3 regions of the Mycolicibacterium chubuense NBB4 genome follow, and region 1 is predicted to be linked to each of the others. Evidence: predicted binding sites of a transcription regulator. Region 1 holds the regulator's gene; each other region holds the start of a gene.
The links. The regulator LexA, encoded in region 1, represses DNA repair genes until DNA is damaged. The targets are predictions, from matches to a motif close to CGAACANNTGTTCG.
Positions count from the first base shown of each region.

Region 2: MYCCH_RS16805 (HNH endonuclease signature motif containing protein) is a predicted target of LexA. The motif match lies at 2,672-2,685, and genes of this name have one in related genera.
Region 3: cofD (2-phospho-L-lactate transferase) is a predicted target of LexA. The motif match lies at 2,976-2,989, and genes of this name have one in related genera.

Region 1 covers NC_018027.1:2,207,080-2,211,283, forward strand. Annotated here, with positions in the region: gene MYCCH_RS10460 (sunset domain-containing protein) at 1-840, shown strand, start outside; gene lexA (transcriptional repressor LexA) at 855-1,571, opposite strand; gene MYCCH_RS10470 (LysM peptidoglycan-binding domain-containing protein) at 1,933-2,271, shown strand; gene nrdR (transcriptional regulator NrdR) at 2,436-2,900, shown strand; gene MYCCH_RS10480 (PhzF family protein) at 2,906-3,592, opposite strand; gene MYCCH_RS10485 (alpha/beta fold hydrolase) at 3,625-4,204, opposite strand, start outside.
Region 2 covers NC_018027.1:3,577,375-3,581,578, reverse strand. Annotated here, with positions in the region: gene obgE (GTPase ObgE) at 1-139, shown strand, start outside; gene proB (glutamate 5-kinase) at 150-1,262, shown strand; gene MYCCH_RS16805 (HNH endonuclease signature motif containing protein) at 1,280-2,611, opposite strand; gene MYCCH_RS16800 (IS110 family RNA-guided transposase) at 2,877-4,204, shown strand, end outside.
Region 3 covers NC_018027.1:1,370,397-1,374,600, forward strand. Annotated here, with positions in the region: gene MYCCH_RS06540 (NUDIX hydrolase) at 1-451, opposite strand, end outside; gene MYCCH_RS06545 (coenzyme F420-0:L-glutamate ligase) at 448-1,788, opposite strand; gene cofD (2-phospho-L-lactate transferase) at 1,785-2,771, opposite strand; gene MYCCH_RS06555 (WhiB family transcriptional regulator) at 3,188-3,451, shown strand; gene MYCCH_RS06560 (metallopeptidase family protein) at 3,493-3,915, opposite strand; gene MYCCH_RS06565 (DUF3499 domain-containing protein) at 4,048-4,204, shown strand, end outside.

The sequences.
Region 1 (4,204 bases):
CTGCTGGGCGTCGTGGCCTTCGCCGTCGCACGCAACCGGCGCCATCGCGGTGGGGGGGACCTGTTCGGGCCGCCCGCAGGCCTGGCGCCGAGAGACGGCCGAGAATACGAGCCCGCACTGGCGGGTGGGCCGCCGGCAGGACACGAGGGCCGGGAAGACGCGATGTTCGGCGACCGCTATGCCCGTGAGGGCCTCGGTTCGTTGGCGTCGACGGCGCCACCGGCTGCCGCTGACGAGGCCGGGTCCGGTCCGCTGAACTTCTGGGGATCGTCTGCCGGCGGTGCGGGAGCCGAACCGCATACCGAGGAGGCGGCAGCGGGCGGCGACCTCGAAGACGAGAACCCCGACGCCGTGGACACCGCGCCGACACGCATACCGACAGCGTCCGAGGTGGCGGCCGAGCCGATCGCCGAACCGGAGTTCGTCGAACCCCTGCCCGTCGAAGCGGAGTCAGTCGAACCTGAGCCGGTCGAGTCCGAGCCGGTCGAAGCGGAGCCGACTGAAGCGGAGTCGACTGAACCCCGCCTTGGGGCCGTCGAGTCCGACCGGGAGCCGTTCCTGCCGCCCGCTGCGGCGTTCGTCGCCGCCGGAAGGGATGCCATGACGGACACGGGCCGCCACGCCCGCATCGACGTCGACGAACCCGCGCCCGAGGCGACTGCCCTGCACATGCCGCTCGATGATCGTGGTCAGATGCCCGAGGGATACCCGATCAAGGCGGACACCCGATCGGGTCTGTATTGGGCGCCGGACAGCGCCGACTACGCCGAAGCCCCCGTCGAGATCTGGTTCGCCAGCGAAGAGATGGCTCGCACGAACGGGTTCGTCCGCGGCGAGTAGCCCTCGCCGGCCCGTCAGATCTTGCGAATCACGGTCACGACCTTGCCGAGCACGGCTGCGTCATTGCCGGGGATCGGGTCGAAGGCCGGATTGTGGGGCATCAGCCAGACCTGACCGCGCGTGCGCTTGAACGTCTTGACGGTGGCCTCTCCGTCGATCATCGCAGCCACGATGTCGCCGTTGTCGGCGACGTTCTGCTGCCTGACCACCACCCAGTCACCGTCGCAGATCGCCGCGTCGACCATCGAGTCGCCCACGACTTTGAGCAGGAACAGCGAGCCCTCTCCGACGAGTTCGCGCGGCAGCGGGAAGACGTCCTCGACGGCTTCCTCGGCCAGGATCGGCCCACCGGCGGCGATCCGCCCGAGCACCGGCACGAACGTGGGTTCGGGCAGCGTGTCCGATCCGGCGACGTCCGTGGTGGGCGCGGCCGGTGCGGCGTCGTCGATGCCGCGCACGTCGACAGCCCGGGGCCGGTTGGGGTCACGCCGTAGGTAGCCTTTGCGCTCCAACGTGCGCAGTTGATGGGCGACCGACGAGGTCGATGTCAGCCCGACCGCGTCGCCGATCTCCCGGATGCTGGGTGGATACCCGCGGGTGGTCACGGATGTGCGGATGACCTCGAGGATGGTCCGCTGACGTTCGGTCAGAGCGGTCCCGCGCTCGCGGCGCGCGCCGGAGTCGCCTGCGTGGTCCGAGCCGGCCGTGCTGTCGCTGCTGTCATCGCTCATACGCCCGAATGTAACCCAACCCCACGACGAGTTCAAACATGTGTTCGAGGCGTGTCGCCGCCGCCTCCGCCGTGATCGTGGCGGTTTTGCGGCTCGACCGACTTGTCGGTGCCCTGCATTAGCGTTCGCAACAGTTCGATCACGTGTTCTATTCATCGAACGCATGATCGACTACAGTTCGAACACACGAGCGAACGGCGCCGGACGGAAAGGCAGCATCATGACAGTTCTTCACACTCGCGAAACCTGGGACGAGTTCGCATGCGAGCCTCGGCATGAGGTCCCTCGCGCCGCGGCCCGGCAGATTCCCGCCCGTGCCGTGACGCGTCGGCCGGGTCGGTCCCGGCCCGACGGTGCGCCGATGCGCTATCGCGGCACGGGAGTGCTGGTGTCGCGCGCCTCGCATCGCCGGCGCCCGATCACTCCCGCGACCACGGTGGTGCTGGCGCTGATCGCCGCGGGGATCACGGTGTGGCTCGGCCTGGTCGCCCAGGCCGGCGGGGTGGTCGGCCGCCAGGCCGAGATCCCCGGCCGCCTCGCGGTCGTCCAGGTGCAGACCGGCGAGTCGCTGCAACAGGTCGCCCAGCGCGTCGCGCCCGACGCTCCGGTCGCCGACGTCGTCCAGCGCATCCGCGAGCTCAACGAGCTGAAGTCGGCCACGCTGGACGCCGGTCAGACGCTCCTCGCGCCGGTCGGCTGAGCGGTCGACGGCGCGAACTCCGGTCACCCTGTCGCGCAGGCACACTGATGATCCCACTGGTCGGGTCCATGTCAATCGGTCCGGCGCTCGGCCGTCCCCGAAGCGCGCAGGTACGCTCGAAGTCGTTCGAAGCGGTTGTCTGTCGGTGCGGCGAAGGAGCGGTGATGCACTGTCCTTTCTGCCGTCACCCGGATTCCCGGGTGGTCGACTCCCGGGAGACCGATGAGGGTCAGGCCATCCGCCGGCGCAGGTCGTGCCCCGAGTGCGGGCGGCGGTTCACCACCGTCGAGACGGCGGTGCTCGCAGTGGTCAAGCGCAGCGGTGTGACCGAGCCCTTCAGCCGGGAGAAGGTCGTCACGGGAGTGCGCCGAGCCTGCCAGGGCCGGCAGGTGGACGACGATGCGCTCAATCTGCTGGCGCAGAAGGTCGAGGACGCGGTGCGGGCGACGGGCTCGCCGGAGGTGCCCAGCCACGAGGTCGGCCTCGCGATCCTCGGTCCGCTGCGCGACCTCGACGAGGTGGCCTACCTCCGGTTCGCCTCCGTGTACCGCTCATTCTCGTCTGCCGAGGACTTCGAGCGCGAGATCGAGGCGCTGCGGGCGCATCGCGAAGTGACGACGCAAGGCTGAACGGCTCAGTCGATCTGACGCAGCCCGTCGTCGACGACCCGTCCTGCCACCCGAACCCAACCGTCGGGGCTCCACGTTGTCTCGATGACCGATCCGGCACCCTGCACGATGGTGAGGTCGCTGCTGAGGTGTTCGGTGATGCGCACCGCCGCCGCGCCGGTGGCCTCGTCCTCTCGGATCCCGAGGTGCGGGGCGAACATCCGCGACCGGATCCGGCCCGCGTCCTTGTCGAGCCACGTCCACAGGTAGTGCTCGACGTCGTCGGTGTAGTCGTCGGGGTCGGCCGCCGCGAGCTCGTCGACGGACGCCAGCTCGGAGAACGAGAAGTCCGGCGCCCACTCCGCTCGCGCGCTCACCGAAGTCAACTCATCGGTGTAGCCGACTTGCACGACACCCGCGGGAACCTGCAGCGTCTTGATCGGTGTGCCACGATCCTTCAGCCACCAGGATGCCCCCACGGTCGGGTGCCCGGCGAAAGGCAGCTCGGTGGTGGGGGTATGGATGCGGGCGTGCGCGGTGTGCGCCCCTTCTTCTGGGACGGTGACGAAAATCGTTTCGCTGTAACCCAATTGGGTGGCGATGCGCTGACGGTCCGCCGGGCTCACGGCGGAAGAGTCCACGACGCCCAGAGGGTTGCCGTGCCTGCCCTCCCGGTCGGTGAAAACGCGCAACACTGTCACGTCGATGGCCATGCGCCGATGCTACGTCGTCGGCCGCCGACGGGTCAGGTGGCGCTGCGTTCGTCGGCGCCCATCGCGTCGAGCACCGCGACGCGCGTGTCCACGGGTCCCGAGATGGCACCTTCGCGGATGCCCGCGCGCAGCAGTCCGCGAAGGTAGTCCTGGTCGTAGACAGCGGGTTCGGTCGAATCGATGAACTTCTCCACCACCTCGACGAAGCGGTCCGGGTCGTCGTGGAACGGGAAATGGCCCGAACCGTCGAAGACCTCCAATCGCGAACCCGGCATCGCGGCGTGGGCCATCCGGGCGTGGCTGATCGGGATCACCGAATCGCCGCTACCCCAGATCAATTGGACCGGGACGGATTGCGTCAGATAACAGCGATCGAGCATCGTGACGACCTGACCGCGCCAATCCACCACGGCTCGAAGCGTCCGGGCGAAGGCCGAGGATGCGGTGGGCTCCGGCAGGTCGGCGAGAATGCGCAGCACGTCGGGAATGTCACGGCCCATGCCGGTGGAACCGAACAGCGACCCGCCGAGCCTGCCGAGGGCCTGCAGTGCCGGCAGTACCAGCGGCAGACGCAGCAGCGCCAGTGCCTCACTGCCCATCGGCAGGGACGCC
Region 2 (4,204 bases), 1.4 Mb from region 1:
GGCCGGCGTCGACGTGCGGATGTCCGGTCGCGGCACCGACATGCGGCTGGACCAGACCGACCGTGTCTCGGCCGACGAGCGTAAGGCTGCCCGGAAGGCGCGCCGGGAGCACGTCGACGAGCGCTTGCGCGAAGAGTGACGGTCAGCGAGTGAGTCAGCACCGGGAGGCGATCCGCACCGCGCGGTCCGTGGTGGTCAAGATCGGCACCACGGGGCTGACCACGCCGACGGGCGTGTTCGACACGGGCCGTTTGCAGGACCTCGCCGAAGCCATCGAGGCGCGGATGAAGTCGGGATCCGACGTCGTGATCGTGTCGTCGGGGGCCATCGCGGCGGGTATGGAGCCGCTCAGGCTGAGCCGGCGACCCACCGATCTGGCGACCAAGCAGGCCGCGGCGAGCGTTGGTCAGGTCGCGCTGATCAACGCCTGGAACACGGCGTTCCGCCGCTACGACCGCACCGTGGGGCAGGTGCTGCTGACCGCCCACGACATCTCGATGCGCGTGCAGCACACCAACGCCGCCCGCACGCTGGACCGGCTGCGTGCTCTGCACGCGGTGGCGATCGTCAACGAGAACGACACGGTCGCGACGAACGAGATCAGGTTTGGCGACAACGACCGGCTTTCGGCGCTCGTGGCCCATCTCGTCGGCGCCGATGCGCTGGTGTTGCTCAGCGATATCGACGGTCTCTACGACGGTGATCCCCGCAAGGCGGCCCCCGGCAACCCGGCGCGTTTCATCCCCGAGGTGGCCGGACCCGACGATCTCCAAGGCGTGACCGCCGGCCGCGGCAGCCACCTGGGCACCGGCGGCATGATGTCGAAGCTGTCGTCGGCGCTGCTGGCCGCGGATGCGGGCGTGCCGGTGCTGTTAGCCGCCGCCTCGGATGCCGCGGCCGCGCTGACGGACGCATCGGTGGGCACGGTGTTCGCGCCACGCGCGGGCCGCATGTCCGCGCGCAAATTCTGGGTGCGCTACGCCGCGGAGGCAGCGGGCACGCTGACGCTCGACGATGGCGCCGTCAATGCCGTTGTGCGGCAGCGTCGTTCGCTTCTGCCCGCCGGCATCACGGCGTTGACCGGTCGATTCTACGGCGGCGACGTGGTCGAACTGCGCGCCCAGGACTCGACCATGGTGGGTCGCGGAGTCGTCGCGTACGACGCGACCGAACTGGCCACGATGCTCGGCCGGTCGACGTCGGACCTGCCCGCCGAGATGCGCAGGCCGGCTGTGCACGCCGACGATCTCGTCGCCGTCTAGATGTACCGCCGCGCCCCCTAATTGGCGCTCGGTGGTGGTTGGGGTTGGAAGGGTTCGTACCACCACCAGTCGGCGCGTTCGCCGGTGGGGCCTTTGTAGGGTGCCGCCGCGGGTGGCGGTGTGGTCGGGGTGCGGGCCAGCGAGGCGCTGCTCAGGGCGCGGCCGGCGCCGTCGGTGACGACGAGCTGGTCGGCGGGTCCGGTGATGGTGATCAGGCCGCGGTGGTGGGCCCGGTGGTGGTAGGGGCAGACGAGGACGAGGTTGTTCAGGTCGGTGGGGCCGCCGTCTTCCCAGTGCCGGATGTGGTGGGCGTGCAGCCCGTGGGTGGCCCCGCAGCCGGGCACGGCGCAGCAGCGGTCGCGGTGTTCGAGGGCGCGGCGCAGCCGCCGGTTGACCGTTCGCGTCGTGCGGCCCGCGCCGATCGGCCGGCCGTGGCGTTCGAACCACACCTCGCAGGTGGCGTCGCAGGTCAGGTATCGGCGGTCGGCGTCGGAGAGCAGCGGACCCAGGTGTAGGGCGGCCACCGGCTTGTCGAGGTCGAGGTGCGCGACCACGGTGGTGTGCTGCCCGTGCGGGCGGCGGCTGGCCTCGGCGTCCCAGCTCGCTTCGACCAGGGCCAGGAACGCGTCGCCGGTGGTGGGCATCGGCGGCCGCTGCCCCGAGCCGGGTTGCCCTGGGCCGTCGGCGGCCTCGGTGTCGTGGGCCTCGGTGTCGTGGTCGCGCTTCCAGTCGGTGATCAGCGCGTCCTGGTGGGAGGCCAGCGCGGCCTCGAACTTCGCGGCCTCCAGTGCGGGCAGGGTGATCCGCCAGGTGGTGCTCTGGCCGTCGGTGGACTTGCTGATCGACGGCTCCGGCACCGGTGCGGGCTCCGGTGTGTGGTCAGGCTCCGGCTCCACCTCGGGTTCGGGCCTGGGTTCGGGTTTCGGCTTGGGGGCGAGCTTGAGGGCGAACCGCAGCTGGGTCACCGTGGCCGAGGCGGCCAACTCGGCGTAGTGCTCGTCGGAGCCGTCGGCGGCCCGCTCGGCGATGGTGCCGACTTGATCGAGCGATAGCCGGCCCTCGCGCAAGCCTTGATGACACACCGGGAACCCCTCGAGCCGGTGGGCCAGGGTGGCGATGGTCTCCGCGCGTGCCGGGGTCACCCCGGCCTTCCACGCCACCAGCGACGCCACCGACCGTGCTCCCGCGGCCGCCCACAGCCGGTCGCGGTCGACTTCGGCGACGATCTCCACGATGCGGCCGTCGATCGCGTTGCGCTGACCGGTCAGCTCCGCCAACTCCTCGAACAACACCGCCAACCGCTCATCGGCACGCCGCGAAGCGGCCAAAGATGGTGCAGGCGAGGACATGACCCCATCATCACAGCCACCACCGACATTTAGCTTTGGAGTGTGAGTTCGCGGGCGGGCCGAACATCCGACTGGGACGCGTGGTGATCCCTGAGATTTGAGTGGTCCGCTCGCGAGCTCGGTGTCTGGTCGAGCGGTGTCCTTGTTCGGGAACTTGGAGCCGGCCGGTCGGTGTGGACTCCTGCTTAGAGAATGTCTGGGCCACAGCCGCGATGGTCAGCCACCTGGGTGAATAGGGATTGATGGCTGACAGGAGCACACAACGATGGCATGGACATTAGGGATCGACGTAGCGGTGCGCGCGGCGCATCAAGCGACGCTGGCCCGCGACGGGACCACGGTATGGCGGGGCCGGAAATTCTCGACCCGGCCGGCGGACCTGGAGCGGCTGTGGGCCGATCTGTTCCTGGCCGACGCCACGGACGTGACCGTGGTGGTGGAGCCGACCCGTAACGCGTGGATCGTGCTGGCCGAGTGGTTCCGCCGCCGCGGCGCCCGGGTGGTGATGGTGCCTACCACCCAATCGGCGGATCTGCGCAAGTACTACTCCAAGCACACCAAGAACGATCGGATCGACTCCGAGCTGCTGGCCCGGCTGCCGCTACTGCATCCCGAAGGGTTGCGCGAATATTCCGGCCAGGGGCCGGCAGACCCGTTGCGGCGCTTGGTCAAACAGCGCTCCACCATGATTAAACGCCGGGTCGCGGTGTATTCCCGGCTCGATGCGCTCGTCGAGCTCCTCGGGCCGGCGTGGTATGCGGTGCTCGGCTCGAACTACGGCACCGCGGCGTTGGAATTCCTCGCTCGTTATGCCGATCCGAATACGGTGATTCGACTCGGCCAGGGACGTCTGAGCCGGTTTCTGATCGCCCGCTCCCGCGGCGCGTGGCGTGAAGACCACGCCGCCGGACTCATCGTCGCAGCCAAGGAAACCCTCATGCTGTGGGGACCGGATGGGATGAACTTCGCCGAACTGGGCGACGACATCGCCCACGAGGCCGAACAGGCACTGTTTTTGACCCGGCAAATCAAGCAGATCGATGAACGGGTCGCTAACCTCTACGCCGACGCCGACCCCGAGGCAATCGTGGCTTCTGCTCCCGGCGTCGGACCCGTCATCAGCGCCGTGATCGCCGGACGCATCGGAGATCCCCACCGATTCACCTCGCTGGCCGCGATCCGCGCTTACACCGGACTGATCCCCAAGGTCAATCAGTCCGGACTGAGCAAGGTCGAATCCTCGATCACCAAGGCCGGCGACCCCCTGCTGCGCGAAATGCTATGCACCGCCGCTGATCAAGCCCGCAAGATCGACCCGCAGATCGCTGCGAAATACCAGCGACTGATGACCGGCAACCGCCACCACGACTCGGCGATCTGCCACCTGGCCACCCTGCTGGTCACCCGGATCGCTACCTGCATGCGCAACGGCCAGCCCTACGTCCTGCGCGATGTCGACGGCACCCCCATCACCAACGCTCAGGGCCGCAAGATCGTCAAAGAGCGCTATCACATCGAGCCCCGGCGCCGCGACAACATCCGTCACCAACGCATGCGAGACCGCCGCAAACAGGCGGCGGGCCAGGAGTCGCA
Region 3 (4,204 bases), 840 kb from region 1:
CCAGTGACTCGTCGCTGCGCGCGATCTCGGCGCCCGCGGGTGCGCGCACCACGAACTGCACGTCGAGGTGGCGGGTGGGCACGCCCAGCGAGCACGTCACCGGATGCACGTGCACCGCGGCGGGGAGCGGGTCGATGGTCAGCCCGTCGATGCCCGACTCCTCGGTCGCCTCGCGCAGCGCCGTCGCGACGATCGTCGGGTCGTCGGGTTCGCAGTGGCCGCCGAGTTGCAGCCACCGCCCGAAGCGCGGGTGCAGCGTCAGTAGGGCGTGACGACCGCTGTGGTCGAGCACCAGCGCCGAGCCGGTGATGTGCCCCGGCACGCACTCGCGCAGGCAGGCGTCGGCGCGCGCGTCGAGGTACGCCAGCAGCGCGTGGCGCATCGACTCCTGCGCCGGGTCGGCCGGCCGCCAGAGCGCAAGCGTGTCGATCGTCGACTGGTGCAGGGTCACTTGCGCACCAGCAGGCCCTCGACGGGCACCGGGTCGCGCGGGTCCGCCGGTTCCTCGGCGTAGCCGATCGCGATGGCGCCCAACGGTTCCCACTCCGGCGGCAGGCCGAGTTCGGCGCGCACCAGGTCGGGGGCGAAGATCGTCGACCCGATCCAGCAGCTGCCCACCCCGCGCACGGCCAGCGCGACGAGCAACGCCTGCACGGCCGCGCCCACCGCCACGGTGAACATCGTGTGCTCGGCGGCGGTGCGCTGCGCGTCGGGATAGCTGTGCGCGCCGTCGGGCACCATGAACGGAATGATCAGCTCCGGCGCGTCGTAGAGGATCTGGCCGCGCGAAACCCGGCGTTCGACGGAGTCGGCGTCGCGACCGTCGCCCGACAGGTCGGCTCGCCACTGGTCCTTCATCCGGTCGAGCAACCCCACACGCACCGAGGTGTCCTGCACCCACACGAACCGCACCGGCCGGGTGTGGTGCGGCGCCGGGGCCGTCAACGCCTCCGCCACCGCCGCCTCGATCAAATCCGCGGCGACCGGGTCACCGCGGAAGCGGCGCACCGAGCGCCGCAGCAGCTGCGCCTGCGAACGGCCCAGCGCGATGGCCTCGTCGGTGCCGAGCCAGAACAGGTCCTCCTCGCCGGCGCGCACCAGGTGGCGCGCCGAGGACCCGTCGTCGCGCAGCGCCAGCCCCCGCACCACCGCCACCGGCACCGCGGTCAGCTTGCCCTTCACCAGATCCGCGGCCGCGGCGATCTCGTCGGCGACGGCGATCTCGGTGACGATCAACTCGTTGCCGTGCTGATCGTGTTCACCGGCATAGGCGTGCAACACGGTCAGGCCGGCCGCGCCGATCGCGACGTCGGTCTGACCGGTGCGCCACGCCCGGCCCATCGTGTCGGTGACGACGACGCCGACGCGCACGCCGAGGCGTTCCCACAGCTGACCTCGGAGCAGCGCGGCGCTGCCGTCCGGATCGACGGGCAGCAGTGCGAGTTCGTGAGAGTCGACGTTCGAGCCGTCCACCCCGGCGGCGGCCTGCACCAGGCCGAGCGCGTTCTCGGTGATCAGCGTGCGGCCCTTGCGCGCCAGCACCCGCACCGCCTCGCCGTCGATCAGCTTGCGGCGCAACGTGTCCCGCAGCTCCGGATCGGCCGGTGCATCGACCATGCGGCCCTCGCACTTCGACAGCACCTTGCTGGTAACGACGACGATGTCGTCGTCCTGCAGCCACGGGGCGGCCTCGGCGATGGCGGCGCCCAGGTCGTCGCCCGGCCGGAACTCGGGCAGTCCGGCCACCGGCAGCAGCTCGATGCGCGCCGACGTGCCGTGATCGCTCACGGCGACACCCCGGCCAGATCCATTCCGGCCCGGACCATCTCGGCCGTCACCGCCGGCTCGGTCATCAACAGCGGCGCCGAACGCACCGCGATGCCGTCGATCGCGGCGTGATCGCCCTCGTGCACCAGCCAGGCGTCGAGGATGCCGGTCGCCGACCGGGCGCCGTAGTACGCGCCGACCGCCTCGGAGGTGCTGGGGATGCCGATCACCGACAGGCACGCGTCGGCCATGCCCCGCAACGGCTTTCCCGCGATGATGGGGGAGTAGCCGATCACCGGCGCCTTCGTGGCGCGCAGCGCCGCTCTGATGCCGCCGATCGCCAGGATCGCGCCGATGCTCACCACCGGGTTCGAGGGAGCGATCAGCACGACGTCGGCGCCCTCGATCGCCTCCGTGACACCGGGCGCGGCGGTCGCCTTGTCGGCGCCGACGAATGCGAAGCTCTCCGTGGGCACCTGCGCGCGGTAGCGGACCCACCACTCCTGGAAGTGGACGGCCTTCTTCTCGCTATCGCCGGGATCGGTGATCACCACGTGCGTTTCGCTGCGGTCGTCGCTGACCGGAAGCAGCCGCGCACCGGGGTTCCACCGCCGGCACAGCGCCTCGGTGACGTCCGACAGCGGATAGCCCGCCCGCAGCATCTGGGTGCGCACCAGGTGGGTGGCCAGATCGCGATCGCCCAGGCCGAACCAGTCGGGCTGCACGCCGTAGGCGGCGAGTTCCTCCTTCGCGTGCCAGGTTTCGTTGCGGTGCCCCCAGCCGCGCTCGGGGTCGATGCCGCCGCCGAGGGTGTACATGCAGGTGTCGAGGTCGGGGCAGATGCGCACACCGAACATCCACGCGTCATCGCCCACATTGACCACAGCAGTCACTTCGTGATCATTGGTATCGTTGGTGCCAAATTGCCCCAAGCCCAACAGATGTTGCACGCCGAGGAGGAAGCGCGCACCACCGACGCCGCCGACGAGAACCGTGACCTTCACAGCGTCCGACACTAGGCCGTGGACCGGTGAAGAGCGCGGCCGGAGGGGGAGTGATAGACACGCCACAGCGCGACGCGCCGAAAAGTTGTCACGGAATGGTATGAATTCCTGTTCCATCGCTTGACCGGGGCAGCTAACGCGTGTGTAATCACACCAGTGTCATTCGCGGTTCTCCGGCCGGTTCCGGTGTCGCAGACCGAGATTCGATCACTTGTTCGAATTGGGTGGCCGCACAGAGCAATAGTGGGGCTGGCATTGACGGATCTACGAGACCTGTGGAGGAGGGGAACATGACATATGAACAGGCCGATTTCGGCAACTCGGTCCATTTCGACAGCAGGCTCCTCGGATCGGTGGGGAGTGCGCCGCACATCCCGACCGGACCGGTACCGATGGGAGCCAACGGACGCCCGCAACTGAGCGTGGTGCCCGACTTTTTCGATGACGATTCGGCGACGCCGGAAGATCAGTGGCAAGAGCGTGCCCTGTGCGCTCAGACCGACCCCGAGGCGTTCTTCCCCGAGAAGGGCGGCTCGACGCGCGAGGCCAAGCGGATCTGCATGGGCTGCGAGGTGCGCGACGCGTGCCTGGAGTACGCACTGGCCCATGACGAGCGCTTCGGCATCTGGGGCGGCCTGTCCGAGCGTGAGCGGCGGCGGATCAAGCGCGGCATCATCTGAGGCTCTTCGGGCGCGGCATCATCTGACGCCGCGCTGAGCGCCTAGTCGTCCTCGATCGTCGGATCGATGACGGCCGGCTCGACCCCCAGATAGGTGGCCACCTGCGCCACCAGCAACTCATGCAGCAGCTCGGTCAGCTCGACGGTGTCCTTCGCCCGTCGCTCGATCGGCTTGCGGAACAACACAATTCGCGCCCGCGTGGAGTTACCGCGGACATCCACCCCGGCCGGGATCAGGCGGGCCAGCGCGATCGGCCCGTCGGCGACCACCTCCGGTGGCCACTGCACACTGTCGGGATCCTTCGGCGAGATGCGGGGAATCTCGTCGACCGCCACATCCAGCCCCGAGACCCGGTCCTGCCACCGCCGCTCGATCGGCTCGTAGGCCTCCAGCACCGCCATGTCGAAGCGCTCCGCGCGGCTGCGCCACCCCGGGACGGTCGGCGGGAGGAGCGGTCCGCGCATCTCGCGGCCGCGCCGCGATCCCCGGTAGTTGTGCCAGGTCACGAAAAAGATCGTAACGGTTGGGCTTCGGGAGCCTCACGGCTGCGCGTGTCCGGCGCTACCCGGGCGAGCGTGCACGATAACCTCTCGATCGTGAATGTTCCCCGTCGCTGCTGCCGGCCTGGCTGCCCTCATTACGCGGTCGCGACGCTCACGTTCGTCTACTCCGACTCCACCGCCGTCGTCGGCCCGCTGGCCACCGTGTCCGAACCGCACTCCTGGGATCTGTGCGTCATGCACGCCGGACGCA